4 regions of the Nocardiopsis sp. NPDC050513 genome follow, and region 1 is predicted to be linked to each of the others. Evidence: riboswitches for the same ligand, from Rfam matches in the RefSeq annotation. Region 1 holds a riboswitch; each other region holds the start of a gene.

Region 1 (5,110 bases):
TCGCTCGGCGGGCGCGCGCTGCCGCACCTGGCGGGTCCGTGGACGGTCACGGTCTCGCTCGCCCTGGCCGGGGCGGCGATGGCCGTCGGCACGCATCTCGCGCTGTACATGCCCTTCCACGACGTCACGGAGGTGTTCGGGGGAGCGCTGCGCGGCTGGGCGGCCCAGGCGCTGTGCCTGCCCGCCCTGACCAGGCTCGTCCTCGCGCTCGGCCAGCGCGGGGAGCACACCCCGCCCCCCGGCGCGGCGCGGGTGCGGGCCGGCGGAGGCCGCCGCACCGTGCCGTTCGACCATCCGGCCCAGCCGGTCGGAACGGCCGCCGCCAACGGGCACGGGAACGGGTCCGTGCCCGCGCCGGACACCGATGCCGAGGAGGCCCGCACATGAGCGCACCGGTCGGGGAGCCCCGCCGGGGCACCGTCCTCGTCGCCCTGGGCGCCTTCCTGCTGACGCTGGCCGCCCTGCTGCCCCTCTACGTGTACGACCGCGTCGCGCTCCTGCCCGCCTCCGCCGAGTTCGAGCTTCGGATGGTCGACGAGGACGCCGCCTACCTCGACGCGGCCTCCTGGTCGTTGCGGGAGGGCGTCGAGATCCGGCGGGTCACCCGGGTCGGCGCCACGCCGCACGGCGGTGACTGGTCGGCGTGGGAGATGTCCGTGGACGTGTCCACCCCCGAGCGGATGATCGACCACTGGAGCCGCCGGGTCATCGTCGACCGCGCGTCCGGGCGCGCCGTCAACTGCTGCGGCGAGCACGTCAACGGCGACCGGGCCGTCCGGCAGGCCGGGCTCGTCCTCCACTGGCCCGCGGACGCCCCCGCGGAGGACGTCACCCACTACGACGCCGAGATCCGCTCGGCCCCGCTCCTGGAGTACGACGGCACGGACGAGGTCGCCGGGATCCCGGTCCGCCGCTACGTCCAGACGATCGGCGCCACCCAGGTTCCCGACTCCGCCCGGTCGGTGCCCGCCGCGCTGTTCACGGCCGGGGCCGGGGGCACCGCCACGGCGGCGCGCTGGGTGGAGATCACCCGGACCTACTGGGTCGAGCCCACCAGCGGCATGGTCGTCGACGCCCAGGAGTCGCGCGCCGAGAGCCTCCGCCCGCGTGGCGGGGGCGGCGAGGTCGGACTGCTGTCGGCGGAGTTCACCCTGTCCGAGGGGCAGGTGTCCACCCTCGCCGAGCAGGCGCGCGTCCGGGCGTTCCTGCTCACGGCCCTCGACACCTGGGCGCCCTGGATCCTCGTCCCGCTGGGCGGTCTCGCGGTGCTGGCCGGTTTCGCGCAGGCGTGGCGGACCCGTGGGGTCGCCCGGATGCGGCGGCGCGATCTGGGCGAACACGTCGACTGGGTCGACGGCCTCGGGGAGGCCGACCCCGCCCGCTGACTCCGGCGACCGACGGGGCCCTCGGCGCGACGAGGGTTGAAAACAAATGAATAATCTGTTTTTATAGATCCATATCCACGGCGCGTCACGGAAGGCACCCCGCATGGACCTGTTCGCCGACTTCCTCTCCTGGGCCTGGCCCCGCCACCTCAACCCGCTGAGCTGGTACATCCGCCCGCTGTTCTTCCTGCCCATCGCCTACTTCTGCTGGACGCGGCGTCCGTGGGCGCTGACGGCGACCATCGTGGCCATGCTGTCGAGCTTCTTCTGGTTCCCCGCCCCGCCTCCCGGGGAGGTCGACCCGAGAATCCAGGGGGTCCTGGAGATGGAGGAGGCCCTGTTCGCCGACCCGACGTGGGTCACCTGGCTGACGCTGCCGCTGGTCCCGGCGCTGATCGGCGGACTGTGCGCGGCCTTTTGGCGGCGCTCGCTCGGCTGGGGACTGGTGGTGATCGACGGCGGTCTCGCGCTGAAGATCGCCTGGACCGTCGCGAACTCCGGCGCCGACGGGCTCGCCACCGTGCTGCCCCTGGGGATCGGTGCGATCGTGATGACCGCCGTCATCGTCGCGGTCGCCCGCTGGCGGGGACTGCCGTTGGCGCTGACCGGCCGCCGACGCGCCGACGCCACCGCCGGGACCCCCTAGGATCGTCCGCATGTGCGGTCGCTATGCCCAGTCCCGGAACCAGCACGAGCTCCAGCTCGCCTTCGACCTCCCCGAGGAGACGATCGCGGAGGAGGCCGACCCCCGGGCGTGGCCCCCGCTGGACGAACTGCCGCCGGACTACAACGTCGCCCCGGGCAAGCCGGTGTACGCGGTGCTCGGCCCGCCGCCGCGCGGCGCCGGGGGCGACGACGAGCCGGCCGGGCCGCGCCACCTGCGCACCCTGCGCTGGGGGCTGGTCCCGTCGTGGGCCAAGGACCGCAACGTCGGCTACCGGATGATCAACGCCCGCGGCGAGACGGTGGCCGACAAGCCCGCCTTCCGGGCGGCCTTCCGCCGCCGCAGGTGCCTGCTGCCCGCCGACGCCTACTACGAGTGGCAGCTCATCGGAGCCGACGGCCGCGCGGAGGCGGGCACCTCGCCCGCGACCGACCCCCAGCACCGCAAGCGCAAGGCGCGCTCCGCCAAGAAACCGTTCGCCGTCCACTACGACGACCGCGAGCCGCTGGCCCTGGCCGGGATCTTCGAACGCTGGCGCGACCCGGAGGCCGACGAGAACGACCCCGCGGCCTGGCTGTGGACCTGCGCGGTCATCACCACCGGGGCCGCGCCCGAACTCGCCCACATCCACGACCGCATGCCCGTCGTCGTCCCCCGGGGGGACTGGGCGACCTGGCTCGACCCCGACTCCGGCGCGGACGACCTGGCCCATGTCATGGCCGGAACGCCGGTCGACCGGTTCGCGGTCGACGAGGTGTCCACCGACGTCAACAGCATCAAGAACAACGGTCCCGGGCTCCTCGCCCCCGTGCCCGGCACGGAGGATGACGGACCGGACACACTTTTCTGACCCGGGGGCGCCTGGACACGGCCCGGGGACCTCTGTGTATGGTGTGCGAGGCCACACGGCCACGCGCCCCGTACGGGGCGTACGCGCGTCGCTCACCCCATCCCCGACGTGCGCACATGTGAATACCGCGGGAGCTCGCGCCATGGCGGGCTGAGAGGGCGGCTCAACGGTGTCGCCGACCGCAGAACCTGTTCGGGTAATTCCGACGTAGGGAGGCATGCCATGACGGCTGCGGACAGCCGCGCCACGAGTTCCACCGCCGACGAGCACCAGGTGACCACGGGTCCCATCATGGGATCACGGAAGGTCTACCGCGAGATCGACGACCCCGCCGGTCTCACGCTCCGCGTCCCGCAGCGCCGGGTGGAACTGAGCAACGGCAGCCACTTCGACCTGTACGACACGTCAGGTCCGTACACCGACTCCACCGCCGACATCGATGTCCACCGGGGACTGCCCGGCACGCGGCAGGAGTGGATCGACGCCCGCGAGCCCATCGACGGAGCGGTCTCCCAGCTGGCCTACGCCAAGGCCGGGACGATCACCCCCGAGATGCGGTTCGTGGCCGCCCGCGAGCACATGGACCCCGAGTTCGTGCGCCAGGAGATCGCGATCGGACGCGCGGTCATCCCCGTCAACCGCAAGCACCCGGAGTCCGAGCCGACCATCATCGGCAAGAACTTCCTGGTGAAGATCAACGCGAACATCGGCAACTCCGCGGTCACCTCCTCCGTGCCCGAGGAGGTCGAGAAGATGGTGTGGGCCACCCGCTGGGGCGCCGACACCGTGATGGACCTGTCGACCGGCAAGCGCATCCACGAGACCCGCGAGCGGATCCTGCGCAACTCGCCGGTCCCCATCGGCACGGTCCCCATCTACCAGGCCCTGGAGAAGGTCAACGGCGACCCCACCAAGCTGAGCTGGGAGATCTACCGCGAGACCGTCGTCGAGCAGGCCGAGCAGGGCGTCGACTACATGACCGTCCACGCCGGCGTGCTCCTGCGCTACGTGCCGCTGGCGGCCAGGCGCGTCACCGGGATCGTCTCGCGCGGCGGTTCGATCATGGCCGCCTGGTGCCTGGCCCACCACAGGGAGAGCTTCCTCTACACCCACTACGAGGAACTCTGCGAGATCCTGCGCGCGTACGACGTCACCTTCTCCCTCGGTGACGGTCTGCGGCCCGGCTCGATCGCCGACGCCAACGACGAGGCGCAGTTCGCCGAGCTGCGCACCCTGGGCGAGCTCACCCACATCGCCCGCGCGCACGACGTGCAGGTGATGATCGAGGGGCCGGGCCACGTGCCGATGCACAAGATCGCGGAGAACGTGCGCCTGGAGGAGGAGCTGTGCGGCGAGGCGCCGTTCTACACGCTCGGCCCCCTGGCCACCGACATCGCCCCCGGCTACGACCACATCACCTCCGCCATCGGCGCCGCCCAGATCGGCTGGCACGGCACGGCGATGCTGTGCTACGTCACCCCGAAGGAACACCTGGGCCTGCCCGACCGGGACGACGTCAAGACCGGTGTGGTCACCTACAAGCTCGCCGCGCACGCCGCCGACCTGGCCAAGGGCCACCCCCGGGCGCAGGAGTGGGACGACGAGCTGTCCAAGGCGCGGTTCGAGTTCCGCTGGCAGGACCAGTTCAACCTGTCGTTGGACCCGGAGACGGCGCAGTCCTTCCACGACGAGACGCTGCCCGCGGAACCGGCCAAGACCGCGCACTTCTGCTCCATGTGCGGGCCGAAGTTCTGCTCGATGAAGATCTCCCAGGACGTGCGCAGGTACGCCGAGGAGAACGGCCTGGACACCGTCGAGGCGATCGAGAGGGGCATGGCCGACAAGTCCGAGGAGTTCGCGGCCTCGGGCAACCGGGTGTACCTGCCGCTCGCCGACTGACGCGGCACGGGGGCGGGGCCCTCCGCGGGTTCCGCCCCCGTGGCCCGGGGGCACCGGGCACGGTCGGAGAACGCGCCCTTGTGTCGGCACCGGGTCGTAGGGTGCCCGGTATGCGCCGAGCGTCCGAACCGAACCCGCCCTCCGGTCCGCGCGTCGTCAGGGGAGACGCCACGAACCCGGACGCGTCCGGGCCCACGATCATCGCCCATGTGTGCAACGACCGCGGGGGCTGGGGCAAGGGCTTCGTCCTCGCGCTGTCCAGGCGCTGGGCGGAGCCGGAGCGCGACTACCGGGCCTGGCACCGTGAGCGCG
Region 2 (5,110 bases), on a different contig from region 1:
TGGAGAGATGTCGAGTATGGGCAGGCGTCCGATCACTGGCTACACCGTAATTGTCGTGGTTCGGGCGTTATGGGCTGTGGGTGGCTGGTTCCCGAGTGGAAATAACGTGCTGTTAATACAACGAAAGGCAGGGTTAACGAAGAGTCCGGACAAAAGTGTCCGGATTACGGCTTCGGTGCCCTCCGCTGTCTATCGTCTGCCCTCTTGTGGGGTTTGGCGGAGTGTCGGGGCCGGATAATTTATGTGATCCTCATCACACTAGCCCTGCGACCCCGTGCCTGGTATTTGGCTGGTTTCACCTGGGTAAACTTCACAAACGGGGCATAGTGCAACAGCGGATGCGGGGGTCTCTGTGGGGGGTTCATGGAGTTCTCTGGAGATAAGTCGGAAAACTCCGCGGTCATGTTGGACTCCGAGCCGCCCTGGGTAGGGGTGATCGAATGCGGCTCTGGTTGCCTGGGCCCCATTCCGGACATCCCCCGCGGTCCGGCGTGTCCCCCTGGAGGCGTTTGCATCGGATTCGGTCCCGGGCCGACGAGGGCCGGTCCTGTGCTGGATTCCTCTTGATGTCGAGTCGTTTCGGGGCTGCTTCGCGTCGATGACGTGGTTTTGTTGGTGTGCGCTACGGATGGTCGATGTGCGCGCTTTGCCATGGATTGAGGAAGCTTTTCGGAGACACGCCCGAAATGTCGGTCCTCCCTTTGCGGTCGCCTTGGGAGGGTGGTCGGCGCGGAGCCCGTGACCCGCCGTGCGCGGAGCGGGCCAACACGGCGTGAGGGGGCGACGTGGCGGGTTCGACGGGGAGGGGAGCATCGCGCGCGGGGAGGCCGCGCGCGCTGGCGCGACTGCTCAGTGTGTCGGTGCTCGCCGGGGTGCTGGCGGCGGCCCTGGTCCTACCGTGGGCCGGGGCGCTGGGCGTCCTCGGCCGCGACACCGCCGCGCTCTTCATGGCGATGCCGGCCGACCTGGAGGTGCCGCACCTGTCGGAGCGGGTCGTGCTCACCGACGTGGACGGGCGGCCGTTCGGGGAGATCGCCGAGCGCGAGCGCGAGGTGGTCTCCCTGGACGAGGTCAGTCCCTGGGTCCCCGCCGCCCTCCTCGCCATCGAGGACGACCGGTTCCACGAGCACCACGGGTTCGACCCGCGCGGTGTCCTGCGGGCGGCCGTGCTCACGGTCCTGGGCGACACGCAGGGCGGGTCCACCCTCACCCAGCAGTACGTGAAGAACCTGCTCATCGAGTCCGCGGACACCGAGGAGGAGGCGGCCCGGGCGAGCGAGCGCAGCCTGGCGCGCAAGCTGGTCGAACTCCGGTACGCCGTGGGTCTGGAACGGCGGCTGGCCAAGGACGAGATCCTGGAGGGCTACCTCAACCTCGCCTACTTCGGCGCGGGCGCGCACGGGATCGAGATCGCGGCGCGGCGGTACTTCTCGGTGCCCGCCGCCGACCTGGACCCGGGGCAGGCCGCTACGTTGGTCGGCCTGGTGCGGGCGCCCTCCTACTACGACCCGCTGACCAACCCGGGGGCCGCCCGGGAACGGCGCGACCTCGTCCTGGAACGGATGGTGGCCGTCGGGCGGATCGGCCGGGCCGAAGCCGACGGGTACCTGGCCGGGGACCTCGGGCTGGCGCCGACACCGCGCGGCGGGAGCTGCTACCACAGCGAGTACCCGTTCTTCTGCGACTACGTCACGCGCTGGCTGCTGCGCACGGACGTGCTCGGCGGCACCGAGGAGGAGCGCCTCGCGGTGATGCGCCAGGGCGGCATCACCGTGCGGACCACACTCGACCCGCGGATGCAGGCCGCGGCCCAGGAGGCGGTCGACCGGCACGTGCCGAGCGACGGTTCGACGCGGTTCGCCGCCGAGGCGGTGGTCGAGCCGGGGACCGGGCGGGTGCGGGCGCTCGCCCAGAACCTGCGGTACGGATTCGACGAGGCGGACCCGGGCACGACCGCCATCAACCTCGCGGTGGACCGGCGCGACGGCGGCACCACCGGCTACCAGGCGGGATCGACGTTCAAGACGTTCACCCTCGCCGCCGCGCTGGACGCCGGAATGGGCTACGGGACCAGTTTTCGGTCGCCCGGAACCATCTCGATCAGCGGCCTGAGGAACTGCGACGGGGGCCGGATGGAACCGTGGGACGTGCGCAACGTGGGGGAGAGCTCCTCGGGGTCGCACACCATGGTCAGCGCGACGCGGGGGTCGGTGAACACCTACTTCGCCCAGCTGCAGCGGAAGGTGGGTCTGTGCGAGACGGCGACGATGGCCGAGCGCGCGGGTGTGCACCGGGCCGACGGCGAGCCGCTGGGGGTGTGGAGCTCGTTCACGCTGGGGGACCAGGAGGTCTCGCCGCTGACCCTGGCCGCCGCCTACGCCACGTTCGCCGCCCGCGGTGTGCACTGCGTCCCGGTGCCGGTCACGGCCGTGGTCGCGGGGGAGGGCCGGGAGGGCGTCGAGGTCCGGTCCGAGTGCGAGCGCAGGGTGGAGCAGCGGGTGGCCGACGGGGTGAACCGCCTCCTCCAGGAGCCGTTCGACGGCGGGACCGCGAACGGGCTGGGCATCGGCCGCCCGGCGGCGGGCAAGACGGGGACGACCGACGGGGCCGCCTACGCGTGGTTCGCGGGGTACACCCCGAACCTGGCGGCGGCGGTCGCGGTCGGCGACGTGCGCGGCGGAGAGCGGCACCCGCTCCAGGGCGTGACCATCGGCGGCCGGTACTACGGGATCGTCTACGGGGGGACGCTGCCGGGTCCGATCTGGCGGGACACGATGAGCGGGGCGACCGCGTCGCTCCCGGCGGAGGGGTTCGCGGGCTCGCCGAAGGCGTTCGGTGACCCGGACGCCGAGTCGTCCGGTGACGGCGGAGACGGCGGTGCCGGGGCCGCCGAGAGGACCGGGGCCTCCGACGAGGGTGGGACTTCTGGGCATGCTGAGCCCTCGGGGCATGCTGGAAACGCTGATTCCCCGGAGGGTGCTGGCGACGCTGAGCCCCCGGAGAGCGCTGGGGAGGCCGAGGACGACGCGGAAGCGGGAGACGCTGGAGGTGCCGAGACGTCCGAGGGCGGTCAGAGCGGCACCGGGGACGCCGACGACGCAGGTGACGAGGACGCCTCGGAGGAGGTCGGCGGTCTCGGCGGTGCTGGGGAAGCCGAGGGCGGCACACGGAGCGAGGGATCCGCCGGCGGTTGAGGCCCGGGACGACTGTGAGGACCGTGGGCGCGGTGTTCCCGGACACACGGTGCGCCGGGCGCGGCACGGGGGCCGGAGAACACGGGAACGCCGCGGCGACCTGGGATCCGGGCGTTCACCCGACGCGGTGGGCGCTCCCCGGTCGGGCAGGACCACCGGTGCGCCCGGGGTGGTGCGTGTCACTGCCAGGCAGTATGTGCCGCATAATGGTGCATAACCGACAGGGGAGCGCATGAGCGCTGAGAGTGCGGCACCGTCGCCGCAGACCCTTACACACCTGATCTGGGTAGTGCCAGCGAAGGAAGTCGTAGGAACCGTCACCGGTGGCGTGTCTCCCGCGCACCGGTACGTCTCCGGTGCGCGCCGCACGACCACCGGGACGCTCTTGGCCGCATGACCCCTCGTCACCCGACGAAGGGACAGGAATTGAGCACCGACACCACCGACACCGGCTTCTGGCAGGACGTCCTCACCCGGCTGCGCGGCTGGCGGACGGTCGACATCGTGGTCGCCGCCGTGATCGGCGTCGCCATCGGCGTCGTCTTCTGGCTGTGGAACATCGTGTGGACGGTCACCACGCCGCTGTTCGTGGGCTTCCCGCCCGGACAGGCCGTCGTCTACGGCATGTGGCTGATCTCCGGCGTGCTGGGCGGCCTCGTCATCCGCAGGCCCGGCGCCGCCCTGCTCACCTCGATCGCCGCCGCCTCCGTCTCGGCGGTGCTCGGCACCCAGTGGGGGATCATGGTGATCCTGGACGGCACCCTCCAGGGCATCCTGCCCGAACTGGTGTTCCTCGCCTTCGGCTACCGCCGCTGGGGCATGGGCGTGGCCGTGCTCGCCGCCGCCGTCGCCGGGATCTCCCCCGCCATCCGCGACAACATCACCTACAACGTCGCCTGGCCGCTGGAGTTCAAGCTCGCCTACGGCCTCATCGTCATCGCCAGCGCCGCCGTCATCGCCGGTGTCGGCGCCCGCCTCATCACCACGGCGCTCGCCCGGACCGGCGCGCTGGCCCCCTTCCCGTCGGCCAAGGGCTGACCGGGTGGGCTCCCGTACGAGGGGAGGCCCCGGCGCGCGCGTCGAACTCTCCGGGTGGGGCTGGCGCCACTCCGGTCGCCAGGCGCACGCGCTGCGCGGCGTCGACCTGGTCATCGAACCCGGCGAGCGCGTGCTGCTGCTCGGCGCCTCGGGCGCGGGCAAGTCGACCCTGCTGCACTCGCTCGCCGGGCTCACCGGCGCCGACAGCGCCATCGGCGGCGACCAGGAGGGCACGCTCCTGGTGGACGGCGCACCCGCCGACCGGCGTCGGGGCGTGGTCGGCCTGGTCAGCCAGGACCCCGAGACCCAGCTCGTGATGGCCCGGGCCGGGGACGACGTCGCGTTCGGGCTGGAGAACCTGGGCACGGACCCGGACCAGATCTGGCCGCGCGTCGACGGCGCCCTGGACGAGGTCGGCTTCCCGTACGGACGGCGCCGCTCGACCGGGGCCCTGTCCGGCGGCGAGAAGCAGCGCCTGGTCATCGCCGGGGCGCTGGCCATGCGCCCGCGCCTGCTGCTGCTCGACGAACCGACCGCCAACCTGGACCCGGCCGGCGCCGAGCTGGTGCGGGGCGTGCTCCACCGGCTCCTGGCCGAGACCGAGGCGACGCTCGTCCTGGTCGAGCACCGCGTGGCCGACGTCGTGGACCTGGTCGACCGGGTGGTCGTCCTGGAACCGGGCGGCGGGGTGATCGCCGACGGCGCACCCCAGACGGTCTTCGCGGAGCACGGCCGCGCCCTGGCCGGCCAGGGCGTGTGGATCCCCGGGAACGAGCCCGAGCCCGACCTCCGCCCCGCCCCCGGCGGCGCGACGCTGCTCGAGGCGGTCGGCGTCGCCGCGCGCACCCCGGTCGAGCTGGGCGCGCGATCGGCTCCGC
Region 3 (5,110 bases), on a different contig from region 1:
ACCGAAGTTCATGGCCGAGTACCCGGCCAGACAGTCCAGGTACCGGCGTCCCTCCACGTCGGTCACCCAGGCTCCGCGGCCCTCGGCGATCACGACGGGCAGGGGTGAGTAGTTGTGCGCGGACCGTGCCTGCGCGAGGGCGATGTGCTCCTCACTGGAGAGTGCCTGTCCGCCGGGGTTTCCCGCGGAGTCCTGCTGACCCATGTTCCGGGTGTCGCTCATCTAGCCGCTCCGATCACCATTGACCGATGTCAGACAGTAGATACCCACCATCAGGCCCGGTAGAGCCCTGAGGCGGAGGTCCCCAAGAGTTGAGCAGATCATCCGGTGAGCACACAAGAGGTAAGGCAGATCACAGTTCCGGCGCCAGGCCCGAAACCCGGGCCCGCGCCGTGCGCCGAGCCCACTGAGCGGGGGCCCCGACACGCGACGTGACCTGGACCGAGTTCCCAGGTGACGCGCTCCACAGCCCCGACCGCGATCGACCCCCTCGCCGCGGGGTACGGTCGGCTCATCAACCACCCCGCCGCGGCGGCCGGGGCGTCGCGCGGACGTCCGGCCGAGGTCGGCCCGAGATCCGTTCCAGGGAGGTCCGGCGTGCCCACCCCAGCGTCCCCCGACGCCCCCTTCTCCCTCCCCCGCCTCCTCACCGCCGTGACCGAGGCCGTCCCCGACCGCGTCGCGCTGGTCGCGGGCCCCCGTCGCCTCACCTACCGGACCCTGCACGACCGCTCCCTGCGGCTGGCCGCGCACCTGGTGCGGACGGGTGTGCGTCCCGGGGAGCACGTGGCGGTCCTGGCGTTCAACCGGGCCGAGTGGATGGAGTCCTTCCTCGGGGTGATGCGCGCGGGCGCGGTCCCGGTGAACGTGAACTACCGGTACGTCGCGGGCGAGCTGCGGCACGTGCTGTCGGACTCCCACGCGGTCGCGCTCATCGCGGAGGACTCCCTGGCCGCGAAGGTCACCGCCGTCCGCCCCGACCTGCCCCGCCTGCGCCACGTGCTCCTGATCGAGGACGGCGGCGTGCGCGACGCCGACCTCGACGGAACCGACTACGAACGGGCGCTGGCCTCCGTGTCCGCCGACGCCGCCGCCCTGCCGGCGACGTCCGGCGACGACCGCTACCTCCTCTACACGGGCGGCACCACCGGCTACCCGAAGGGCGTGCTGTGGCGGCAGGCGGACATCTTCCGCGCCGCCCTGGAACGCCGGGCCCCGGGCGAACCCCGCGCCCGGACCCCCGAGGACGTCGCGGAGCGCGCCCGGCGCTGCTTCCCCCAGCGGATGCTCGTGCTGGGGCCGCTCATGCACGCCGCCGGACAGTGGAACGCGTTGAGCATGATGCTGTGCGGCAAGCGGGTGGTCCTGTCCACGGACCGCAGCTTCCGCCCCGACCGCGTGGTGGAGCTGGCGCACCGCGAGGGCGTGCACGTGGTGCAGCTGGTCGGGGACGCGATGGCCCGCCCCCTCGCCCGGCACCTGCTCACCGAACCGGGGATGTGCCCCGAGCTGACCTCGGTGCGCTCCGGGGGCACCCCGCTCACCCCGTCCGTGCGCGCCCTGTGGCGGGCCTGGCGCGAGGACGTCGCCCTGGCCGACGCCTACGGGGGGTCGGAGACCGGCGTGTGCGGATCCGCGACCCCGCCCGAGGAGGACTCCGAGGGGGCCGGCGACGGCCGCAGCTTCACCATGGGCGGCAGCATCGCCGTGCTGGACGACGCCCTGCGCCCGCTGGGCCCGGGCTCACGGCGGGTCGGGCGCATCGCGCGGACCGGACGCATCCCGCTCGGGTACTACAACGACCCCATCGCCACCGCGCGGACCTTCCCCGTCGGCCCCGACGGTCGGCGCTGGGCGCTGTCCGGCGACTACGGCACCCGGGCGCGGGACGGGTCGGTGATGCTCCTGGGCAGGGGAAGCGTCGTGATCAACACCGCCGGGGAGAAGGTCTACCCCGAGGAGGTCGAGGCGGTGCTCAAGGCGCATCCCCTGGTCGAGGACGCGATCGTCGTGCCCGCCCCGGACGAGCGGCTCGGCCAGCGGGTGACCGCCCTGGTGTCGCTCGCCGACGGCGCCGAGACGGGCGCCGACCAGCTGCGCGCGCACTGCCGGGGGCGGCTGGCCGGATTCAAGGTGCCGCGCAGCGTCCACGTCGTGGACAAGGTGCGGCGGACCGCGGTCGGCAAGCAGGACTACCGGTGGGCGGCCTCGGTCGCGCGGAACGGAGCGGAGAAGGACGCCGGTGCGTCCGGTGCCGCTCCCGAACACGCGGTGCTGTGACCGGTCCGCGGGGGCGGCAGGAGGGTCAGCGCCCCGCCGGTACGGACGTCCGCACCCCGCGTGCGGGCACACCTCGTTTCGGCCCCTGAGTCAAAGCCGTCATGCCCAGCCGAAACCCGGTTTCAGCGGTGTCCCAGGCGGTCCGGACCGCCACCCGCGCCGCTAGACTGACCACGCCCGGACAGCCCGAGTCCCCCCGTCCCCGGTACCGGACCACCGGTGAACCCTCCCGGGGACCGGCACGTCGGAGCGGGCACACGTCGGGTCCCGGACCCCGCGGGACAGTCTCTTCACGCCACCTCCACCCGGTCGAGGGTGGGTACGGTGACAGCATCGGAACGGAGGACGGCGCGCCCCCTCCCGGAGCATCCGGGCACGCGCCCCACAACCCATATGGCCAAGTCAGTAGGCTCCTTCATCTTCAACGCCGTACGCGGCGGGGCCGTGGGCACCTCGGAGGCCCTGCCCGGGATCAGCGGCGGCACGGTGGCGCTCATCGTCGGCCTCTACGACAAGCTGATCGGCGGCGCGGGCCACCTGGTCAGCGGCATCAAGCGCTACGTCACCGACGTCCCGCGCGGCCGCGGCGGAGCACGCGCCCAGGAGCAGTTCCGCCTCGTGGACTGGAGCGTGCTGGTCCCGGCGCTCATCGGCATGGCCTGCGCCCTCGTTCTGGCCCTGCTCCTCATCGCTCCGCTGGTCGAGGAGCACACGCAGTACGCCTACGCGGTCTTCTTCGGGCTGGTGCTCGCCTGCCTGTGGGTGCCCTACTCCGGGTCCGGCAAGCCGTGGCGGGCCTGGCACTACCTCGTCGCCCTGGTCTTCGCGGCCGTCGCCTTCGCGCTGACGGGCCTGCCCGGCGCGAACCTGCCCGCCCACCCCGCGGTCGTCTTCCTCGTCGCCGCCGTGGCGATCTGCGCCCTCGTCCTGCCGGGGGTGTCGGGTTCGTTCATCCTGGTCACGGTCGGCCTGTACGTGCCCACCAAGGACGCGTTGGAGAACTTCGACCTGGTCTTCATCGGGGCCTTCGCCCTGGGAGCGATCACCGGCCTGTCCCTGTTCGTGAAGCTCCTCCAGTTCCTCCTGGAGAACTACCACCACATCACCCTCGTCGTCCTGACCGGCCTCATGGCGGGGTCGCTGCGCGCCCTGTGGCCGTGGCAGACCGAGGAGCGCGAGATCCTGCCCCCCACCGAGGTCCCGCTGACGGTGGCCCTCATGGTGGTCGGATTCCTCGTCGTCGTGGCCGCCATCGTCTACGAGAACCGCAAGAAGGCCCAGATCGGGACCGCCCACGAGCACCACTCCACCCCGGTCCACTAGGGTCGGAGCACACGGATCCACGTCAGGGGCGACGCCGCCCCGACGGCGCGGGGTGCCGGGGGATTCCCCCGGCTGAGAACACACCCGTCGAACCTGCTCTAGTTCGTACTAGCGAAGGGACGCCCATGAGCGCGTACAACATCGTGTCCATCGCCGGAAGCGACCCCAGCGGCGGCGCCGGCATCCAGGCGGACCTCAAGGCCTTCTCCGCGCACGGCACGTTCGGGATGACCGTGATCGCCGCGTTGACCGCGCAGTCCACGCGCGGAGTGACGGGCGTCCACGAGGTCCCGGTGGAGTTCGTGGTCCGGCAGATGGACACGCTGTTCGACGACGCCGCGATCCACGCGGTCAAGGTGGGGATGCTCGCCACGGCCGAGATCACCGAGGCGGTCGCGGACGCGATCGCCCGCCACGGGCTGCCGAACGTGGTGGTGGACCCGGTGATGGTCGCCAAGAGCGGTGACCGGCTGCTGGAGGCCTCCGCGGTCAAGGCGCTGCGCGCGCACCTGCTGCCGCGCGCGGACCTGATCACGCCGAACCTGCCCGAGGCCGCCGACCTGCTGGGCGAGGCGGAGGCCACCGACCTGGCCACGATGCGCGCCCAGGCCGAACGCCTGCTGGAGCTGGGTCCTCGCCGGGTCCTGCTCAAGGGCGGCCACCTGGCCGGGGACGAGAGCGTCGACGTCCTCGTCTCCGGGGACGCCGAGCCGGTCGAGTTCCGGGCTCCCCGGGTGGCCACCCGCAACACGCACGGCACGGGCTGCACGCTCTCCTCGTCGATCGCCGCGCTCCTGCCGCAGCGCCCCGACACGGCCAGCGCGGTCGCGGACGCCAAGGCGTACCTGACCGAGGCGATCCGGCGCGCCGACGAGATCGACGCGGGCGGCGGCCAGGGACCGGTGCACCATTTCCACCTCTGGTGGTAGCAGGCACAGTCACCTCTGGTGGTAGCAGGCACAGTCACCAGTCGTGGTAGCGGCACGGCCACCGGTGGAGGCAGCTGCCCGCCGCCGCTGGCGGACGCACACGGAGGGGGACCGCGCCGGGCGCGGTCCCCCTCCTCGCGTCCACCCCCTGGGGGTGGGCGCTACTTGCGCACGTCCTCCATGACGGCGTCCGGGTTCTTCCAGTCCGGGTGGGAGAAGAACTTCCGGGTCTCGGCCACCACGACCGGCGACAGCAGCAGGAGACCGATGAGGTTGGGCAGCGCCATGAGACCGTTGGCGATGTCGCTGAACAGCCACACCGAGTCCAGCGCGGCGACCGAGCCGACGTAGATGACCGCGATGAACACCAGCCGGTACGGGAGGACGAGTCGGCGGCCGCCGAGGAACTCCACGCACCGCTCGCCGTAGTACGCCCAACCGAGCAGCGTGGTGAACGCGAACACCGCGACGGAGATCGCCACGACGTAGGTGCCCACCGGGGCCAGTCCGGGGCTGATCATGCCGAGACCGGTGGTCATGGCGTCCGTGGTCAGCAGCGAGCCGTCGCCGCTGTTCTC
Region 4 (5,110 bases), on a different contig from region 1:
TTCGGGTACGGGATCGTGCAGCTCGCCACACGGCAGGAGGCCGCCGGGGCCGACCCGAGGAGCGTGTCCGCCCTCCTGCGGCGGCGCAACCTGTGGCTGCTGGCCTTCGGCTTCGTCCACGCCCTCCTGCTGTGGATGGGCGACGTGCTAGGCGCCTACGGCCTGGCCGGTCTGCTGATGTGCTGGCTGTTCCTCCGCCGCAGGGACACCACCCTGCTGGCGTGGGCCGGGGCGCTCACGGGCGTCCTGGCTCTGCTGTCGCTCCTCAGCCTCGTGCCGCTCGCGCTGTCGCAGTCCGGGGCGGAGTCCTCGACGGCGGACGTCATCGACACGCTGGCCGACAACATCGGCGACCCCTCCCTGGTCGGCGCCGCCCTGGGCCGTGTCACCGCCTGGCCCCTGATCGTCCTCGGCCAGGGCGTGCTCGGGATGGTGGTCCCCACCGTGATCCTGCTCGGGTTCTGGGCCGCGCGCCGCCGGATCCTGGAGGAGCCCGGGCGCCACCTCGTCCTGCTGCGCCGGGTCGCCTTCGGCGGCATCGCAGCGGGCTGGCTGGGCGGCCTCCCGACGGCGCTGACCCAGACCGGGGTCCTGGACTGGTCCCCGGGCGACGCTCTGTCCATGCTGAACGCCACCACCGGCATGATGGGCGGCCTGGGGTACGTCGCGCTGATCGCGCTCATCGCCCACCGGATCCAGCTGCGGGGGCGCGAGCCCGGTCCGGTGCTGACCGCGCTCACCGCCACCGGTCGGCGCTCGCTCTCGTGCTACCTGGCGCAGTCGGTGCTGTGCGCGCCGCTGCTGGCCGCGTGGGGCCTGGGACTGGCCGCGCACCTGACGTCGTGGAGCATGTTCCTGTTCGCGGTCGGGGTGTGGCTGGCGACGGTGGTGTTCGCCTCCACGCTGGAGCGCGCCGGCCGCCGCGGTCCCGCCGAGGTGCTGCTGCGCCGCCTGTCCTACCGGCGTCCCCTCCGGGGCGGGGCCGCCCCGCCCGAGCGGGACGCGGACCAAGAGCGCACCACCCACTGACCGGTAGCCGCAAAAACGCGCGTGCCGTTCGGTGCCCGGCCCGTCCCGATCCCTCAGGATGGGGTGTCATGGGCGACGATCAGATGACAAACCACACCATAGGGGTGACCGGGGCGACCGGGGCCGTCGGCGGACGCGTCGCGGCCCGGATCGCACGGCTCGGGATGGCGCAGCGGCTCATCGTCCGCGACATCAACCGGGCCCCGGAGTACCCGGGCAGCAGCGCGGCGATGGCGGCCTACGAGGACACCACCGACTTCGAGCGCGCCTGCCGCGGGGTGGACACGCTGTTCCTCGTGTCGGCGACCGAGTCGGAGGACCGGATCGACGCGCACACGAGCGCGGTGGACGCGGCGGTCAAGGCGGGGGTGTCGCGGATCGTCTACCTGTCGTTCCTCAACGCCGGACCGGCGGCCACGTTCACCTTCGCCCGGACGCACTTCTTCACCGAGGCGCACATCCGGCTGTCCGGAGTGGCGCACACCTTCCTGAGACCCAGCCTGTACCTGGACCTGCTGCCGCGCTGGGCGGACGAGCGCGGTGTGGTGCGCGGGCCCGCCGGCGACGGCCGGGTCGCCTGGGTGTCGCGCGACGACGTGGCGGACGTGGCGACCGCCGTGCTGACCGACCCGGCGGTGGTCGCCGTGTCCGACGGCGCGACCTTCGACGTCACCGGCCCGGAGGCGCTGACGCTGGGCGCCACCGTGGACAAGCTGTCCTCCCTGACCGGCCGCACCGTGCGGTACGTGCCGGAGACGTGGGAGGAGGCGCTGGAGTCGCGTCGGTCCGGTGGGGCGCCCGAGTGGGCGGTCGAGGGGTGGGCGTCGTCCTACGCGGCGATCGCCACCGGGGAGATGGACGTGGTCGCGCCCACCGTCCCGAAGCTGACCGGGCACCCGGCCCAGTCGATCGAGGGGTTCCTGCGGCGCCACCCGAGCGCGCTGTCGCACGTCGCGGTCTGACTGCTGCCGCGGGCGGTGTCCCCCGAGGCGGTCGACCCGGGGGGTCCCGTTCGGTCGCCGCCGGGGTGCTCGGGGTCGCGACCGCCGAGGGCGTCCGTGGAGGGCGACGGGCGGGCCGGAGCGAAGCGGAGGCCGGGAGCGGACACGGCTAGGCGCGGGCTGCCAGACGGGCGCGCAGCTCGGCGGCGGCCGCCCGGGGGTCCTCCGCCTCGGTGATCGCGCGGACGACCACGACCCGGCGGGCACCGGCGTCGAGGACCCGGTCGACGTTGGACAGGTCGATCCCGCCGATGGCGAACCACGGCTTGTCCGTGTCCAGCGCGGCGGCCCGCTCGACCAGTTCCAGCCCGGCGGCGGGCCGGCCCGGCTTGGTGGGGGTCGCCCAGGTCGGGCCCACGCAGAAGTAGTCGCTGCCGAGTTCCGCGGCGGAGGCGGTCGCGGCGCCGATGTCGTTGTTGGAGCGGCCGATGACCGGGTCCGCGCCGATGATGTCCCGGGCCATGGGGACCGGCAGGTCGCGCTGGCCCAGGTGCAGGACGTCGGCGCGCACCGCGCGGGCGATGTCGGCCCGGTCGTTGACCGCGAGCAGGGCGCCGTGCCGCTCGCAGGCCTCCCTGAGCACCTCCAGGGCGGCGATCTCCTCGCGCGCCTCCAGGCCCTTGTCCCGGAGCTGGATGATGTCCACGCCCCCGGCCAGGGCGGCGTCGGCGAACTCGGCGAGATCACCGCGCTCACGCCGGGCGTCGGTGCACAGGTACAGAAGGGATGCGTCCAGGCGCTTGCGCAGGCTGGTTCCGTGGCTGGTCCTCACGCCGACCAGCCTAGGGCCTGTGCCGCGGAGCGCCCAAGGGACGGTCCCCGACGGCGCGCCTCCTCAGAAGGCCAGGCTCTGCGCCCGGCGGCGGACCTCGGTGCCCCGGTTCTCGCGCATGGCCTGGATCGGCGTGCCCGGAAGGGTGTCGTCGTGCGTGAACAGCCAGCGCAGGGCCTCCTCGGTGGAGAAGCCCGCGTCGGTGAGCAGCACCAGTGTCCCCGGAAGACCCTTGACGAGGTCGTCCCCGTCCAGGAACGCGGCCGGAACGGACAGCTCTCCGGAGCGGACGACGCCCATCATCCGGTTCTCCCGGATCAGCTGCTTGATCCGGTTCGGGCTCACGCCCAGCGGCGCCGCCGCCTCCCTGAGAGTCAGCCACTCGCCGACCAGTGCGTCGATGTCGGATTCGCGTTGTGTCACGTTTCCAATCTGCCATACCGGCGAGGGGCCCGGACACCCTCGCCGGGAGGGCCCGACGCGTGCCCGCGAGATCCCCGTCACCGCCCCCGAACCGGGGTGATCTACGATGAACGCGGAAGTGAACGTCCCGCGGGAGCCGGGTGGACCCGGCTGAGAGGGAGGCTGATCCGGCCTCCGACCGCACGAACCTGATCCGGGTCATACCGGCGAAGGGAGTGGAACCCAGCGCCATGCGCACATCGAACGAGCCCCGCTCCGAGGCGAGTCGTCCTACCAATGACGGCGACCGGGTGGTCGTGGTCGGCGGCGGCCTCGTCGGGCGGGTCACCGCCTGGCGCGCCGCCCAGCGCGGACTGTCCGTCACCCTCGTCGAGCCCGACCCCGTCGGCGCCCCCTCGCGCGCCCGGGCCTCCTCGGTGGTCGCCGCGGGCATGCTCACCCCCGCCACCGAGGCGGTGTTCGGCGAGGAGCGGCTGGTCGGACTCGGCGTCCGGTCCACGGGCATGTACCCGGACTTCGTCGCCGAGCTGGAGCGGGCGAGCGGCGTGCGGGTGGGCTACCGCACCACCGGCACGCTCCTCGTCGCCTTCGACCGCGACGACCTGGCCGTCCTCGGCGACCTCCAGGACCTCCAGCGGCGTATCGGCGTCGTCAGCGAGCGCCTGACCAGCCGCGAGTGCCGACGCCTGGAGCCCATGCTCGCCCCGTCCGTGCGCGGCGGCCTGCACGCCCCCGACGACCACTCGGTGGACCCCCGGCTGCTGCTGCGGGCGCTGGCCGCGGCGGGCGCACGGGCGGGCGTGGCCGAGCTCGCCGACCGGGCCGAGGAGGTCACCGACGGCGGACCCGGCGGCGCGCCCCTGGGAGTGCGCCTGGCGGACGGCGACGTCCTGCCCACCGACCAGGTGGTCCTGGCCGCGGGCTGCTGGACCGACCGGATCACCGTCCCCGGGCCGGCGGTGCCGCACCTGCGCCCGGTCAAGGGCCAGCTGCTGCGGATGCGCCCGCCCGCCGGGGAGCCGCCCATCGTCGGGCGCACGGTCCGGGGGCTGGTCCGCGGCTTCCCCGTCTATTTCGTGCCGCGCGAGGACGGGGAGGTCATCGTCGGCGCCACCCAGGAGGAGATGGGCTACGACACCGCGCTGACCGCCGGGGGGCTGTGGCAGGTCCTGCGGGACGCGCGCGAACTCGTCCCGGGCGTGACCGAACTGGAGGTCACCGAGACCTGCGTCGGCCTGCGCCCGGGCTCACCCGACAACGAACCGCTCCTGGGCCCCACCCGGATTCCGGGCGTGCACCTGGCCGGCGGTCACTACCGGCACGGCGTCCTGCTGACCCCGGTCACCGGGGAGGTCATGGCCGAGGCCCTCACCGGCGGCGCCCTGCCCGAGTACGCGCGCGCCTTCGCCGCCGACCGCGAGCTGGGCGGCGGCCACACGAGCACGTGGGAGAAGCAGTGGAACTGATCATCAACGGCGACCGGCGCGAGGTCGCCGAGGACACCACCGTCGCCGCTGTCGTGCGCGACCTGACCGCCCCGGACGGCGGCGAGGCCCCCGGCGGCATCGCCGTGGCCGTCAACGACGAGGTGGTGCGCCGGACCGCCTGGGCGCACACGCCCCTGGGCGCCGGCGACCGCGTGGACGTCCTGACCGCAGTGCAGGGAGGCTGACCATGACCGACAACCTGGACGACCCGTTGGTGATCGACGGCGTCTCCTTCGGCTCCCGGCTCATCACCGGCACCGGCGGCGCCCCGTCGATGGAGGTGTTGGAGGAGGCGCTCGTCACATCCGGGACCGAGCTGACCACCGTGGCGATGCGCCGGGTGACACCCGGCGCCCGGGGGTCCGTGTGGGACGTCCTGACCCGCAACAAGATCCGCC

What was found. Region 1 has a riboswitch for thiamine pyrophosphate ahead of thiC (phosphomethylpyrimidine synthase ThiC). Riboswitches for the same ligand answer to the same signal wherever they lie in the genome.
Region 2: it holds a riboswitch for thiamine pyrophosphate, as region 1 does, so the genes downstream of both, ACIBFB_RS15195 (ECF transporter S component) here and thiC (phosphomethylpyrimidine synthase ThiC) in region 1, are expected to answer to the same signal.
Region 3: it holds a riboswitch for thiamine pyrophosphate, as region 1 does, so the genes downstream of both, thiD (bifunctional hydroxymethylpyrimidine kinase/phosphomethylpyrimidine kinase) here and thiC (phosphomethylpyrimidine synthase ThiC) in region 1, are expected to answer to the same signal.
Region 4: it holds a riboswitch for thiamine pyrophosphate, as region 1 does, so the genes downstream of both, thiO (glycine oxidase ThiO) here and thiC (phosphomethylpyrimidine synthase ThiC) in region 1, are expected to answer to the same signal.

The regions. Positions count from the first base shown of each region.
Region 1 covers NZ_JBITHK010000001.1:259,959-265,068, reverse strand. The annotation lists gene ACIBFB_RS01120 (alpha-(1->3)-arabinofuranosyltransferase) at 1-387, shown strand, start outside; gene ACIBFB_RS01115 (DUF3068 domain-containing protein) at 384-1,385, shown strand; gene ACIBFB_RS01110 (hypothetical protein) at 1,489-2,031, shown strand; gene ACIBFB_RS01105 (SOS response-associated peptidase) at 2,042-2,899, shown strand; TPP riboswitch at 3,017-3,130, shown strand; gene thiC (phosphomethylpyrimidine synthase ThiC) at 3,122-4,798, shown strand; gene ACIBFB_RS01095 (macro domain-containing protein) at 4,909-5,110, shown strand, end outside.
Region 2 covers NZ_JBITHK010000007.1:243,771-248,880, forward strand. The annotation lists gene ACIBFB_RS15185 (maltotransferase domain-containing protein) at 1-36, opposite strand, end outside; gene ACIBFB_RS15190 (transglycosylase domain-containing protein) at 786-3,194, shown strand; TPP riboswitch at 3,407-3,515, shown strand; gene ACIBFB_RS15195 (ECF transporter S component) at 3,588-4,232, shown strand; gene ACIBFB_RS15200 (ABC transporter ATP-binding protein) at 4,237-5,110, shown strand, end outside.
Region 3 covers NZ_JBITHK010000002.1:360,974-366,083, forward strand. The annotation lists gene rocD (ornithine--oxo-acid transaminase) at 1-222, opposite strand, end outside; gene ACIBFB_RS04240 (acyl-CoA synthetase) at 598-2,280, shown strand; gene ACIBFB_RS04245 (DUF368 domain-containing protein) at 2,674-3,603, shown strand; TPP riboswitch at 3,642-3,740, shown strand; gene thiD (bifunctional hydroxymethylpyrimidine kinase/phosphomethylpyrimidine kinase) at 3,729-4,532, shown strand; gene ACIBFB_RS04255 (alanine/glycine:cation symporter family protein) at 4,694-5,110, opposite strand, start outside.
Region 4 covers NZ_JBITHK010000018.1:78,237-83,346, forward strand. The annotation lists gene ACIBFB_RS25060 (DUF418 domain-containing protein) at 1-1,029, shown strand, start outside; gene ACIBFB_RS25065 (SDR family oxidoreductase) at 1,098-1,991, shown strand; gene thiE (thiamine phosphate synthase) at 2,140-2,802, opposite strand; gene ACIBFB_RS25075 (Rv2175c family DNA-binding protein) at 2,866-3,225, opposite strand; TPP riboswitch at 3,345-3,459, shown strand; gene thiO (glycine oxidase ThiO) at 3,456-4,691, shown strand; gene thiS (sulfur carrier protein ThiS) at 4,682-4,897, shown strand; gene ACIBFB_RS25090 (thiazole synthase) at 4,900-5,110, shown strand, end outside.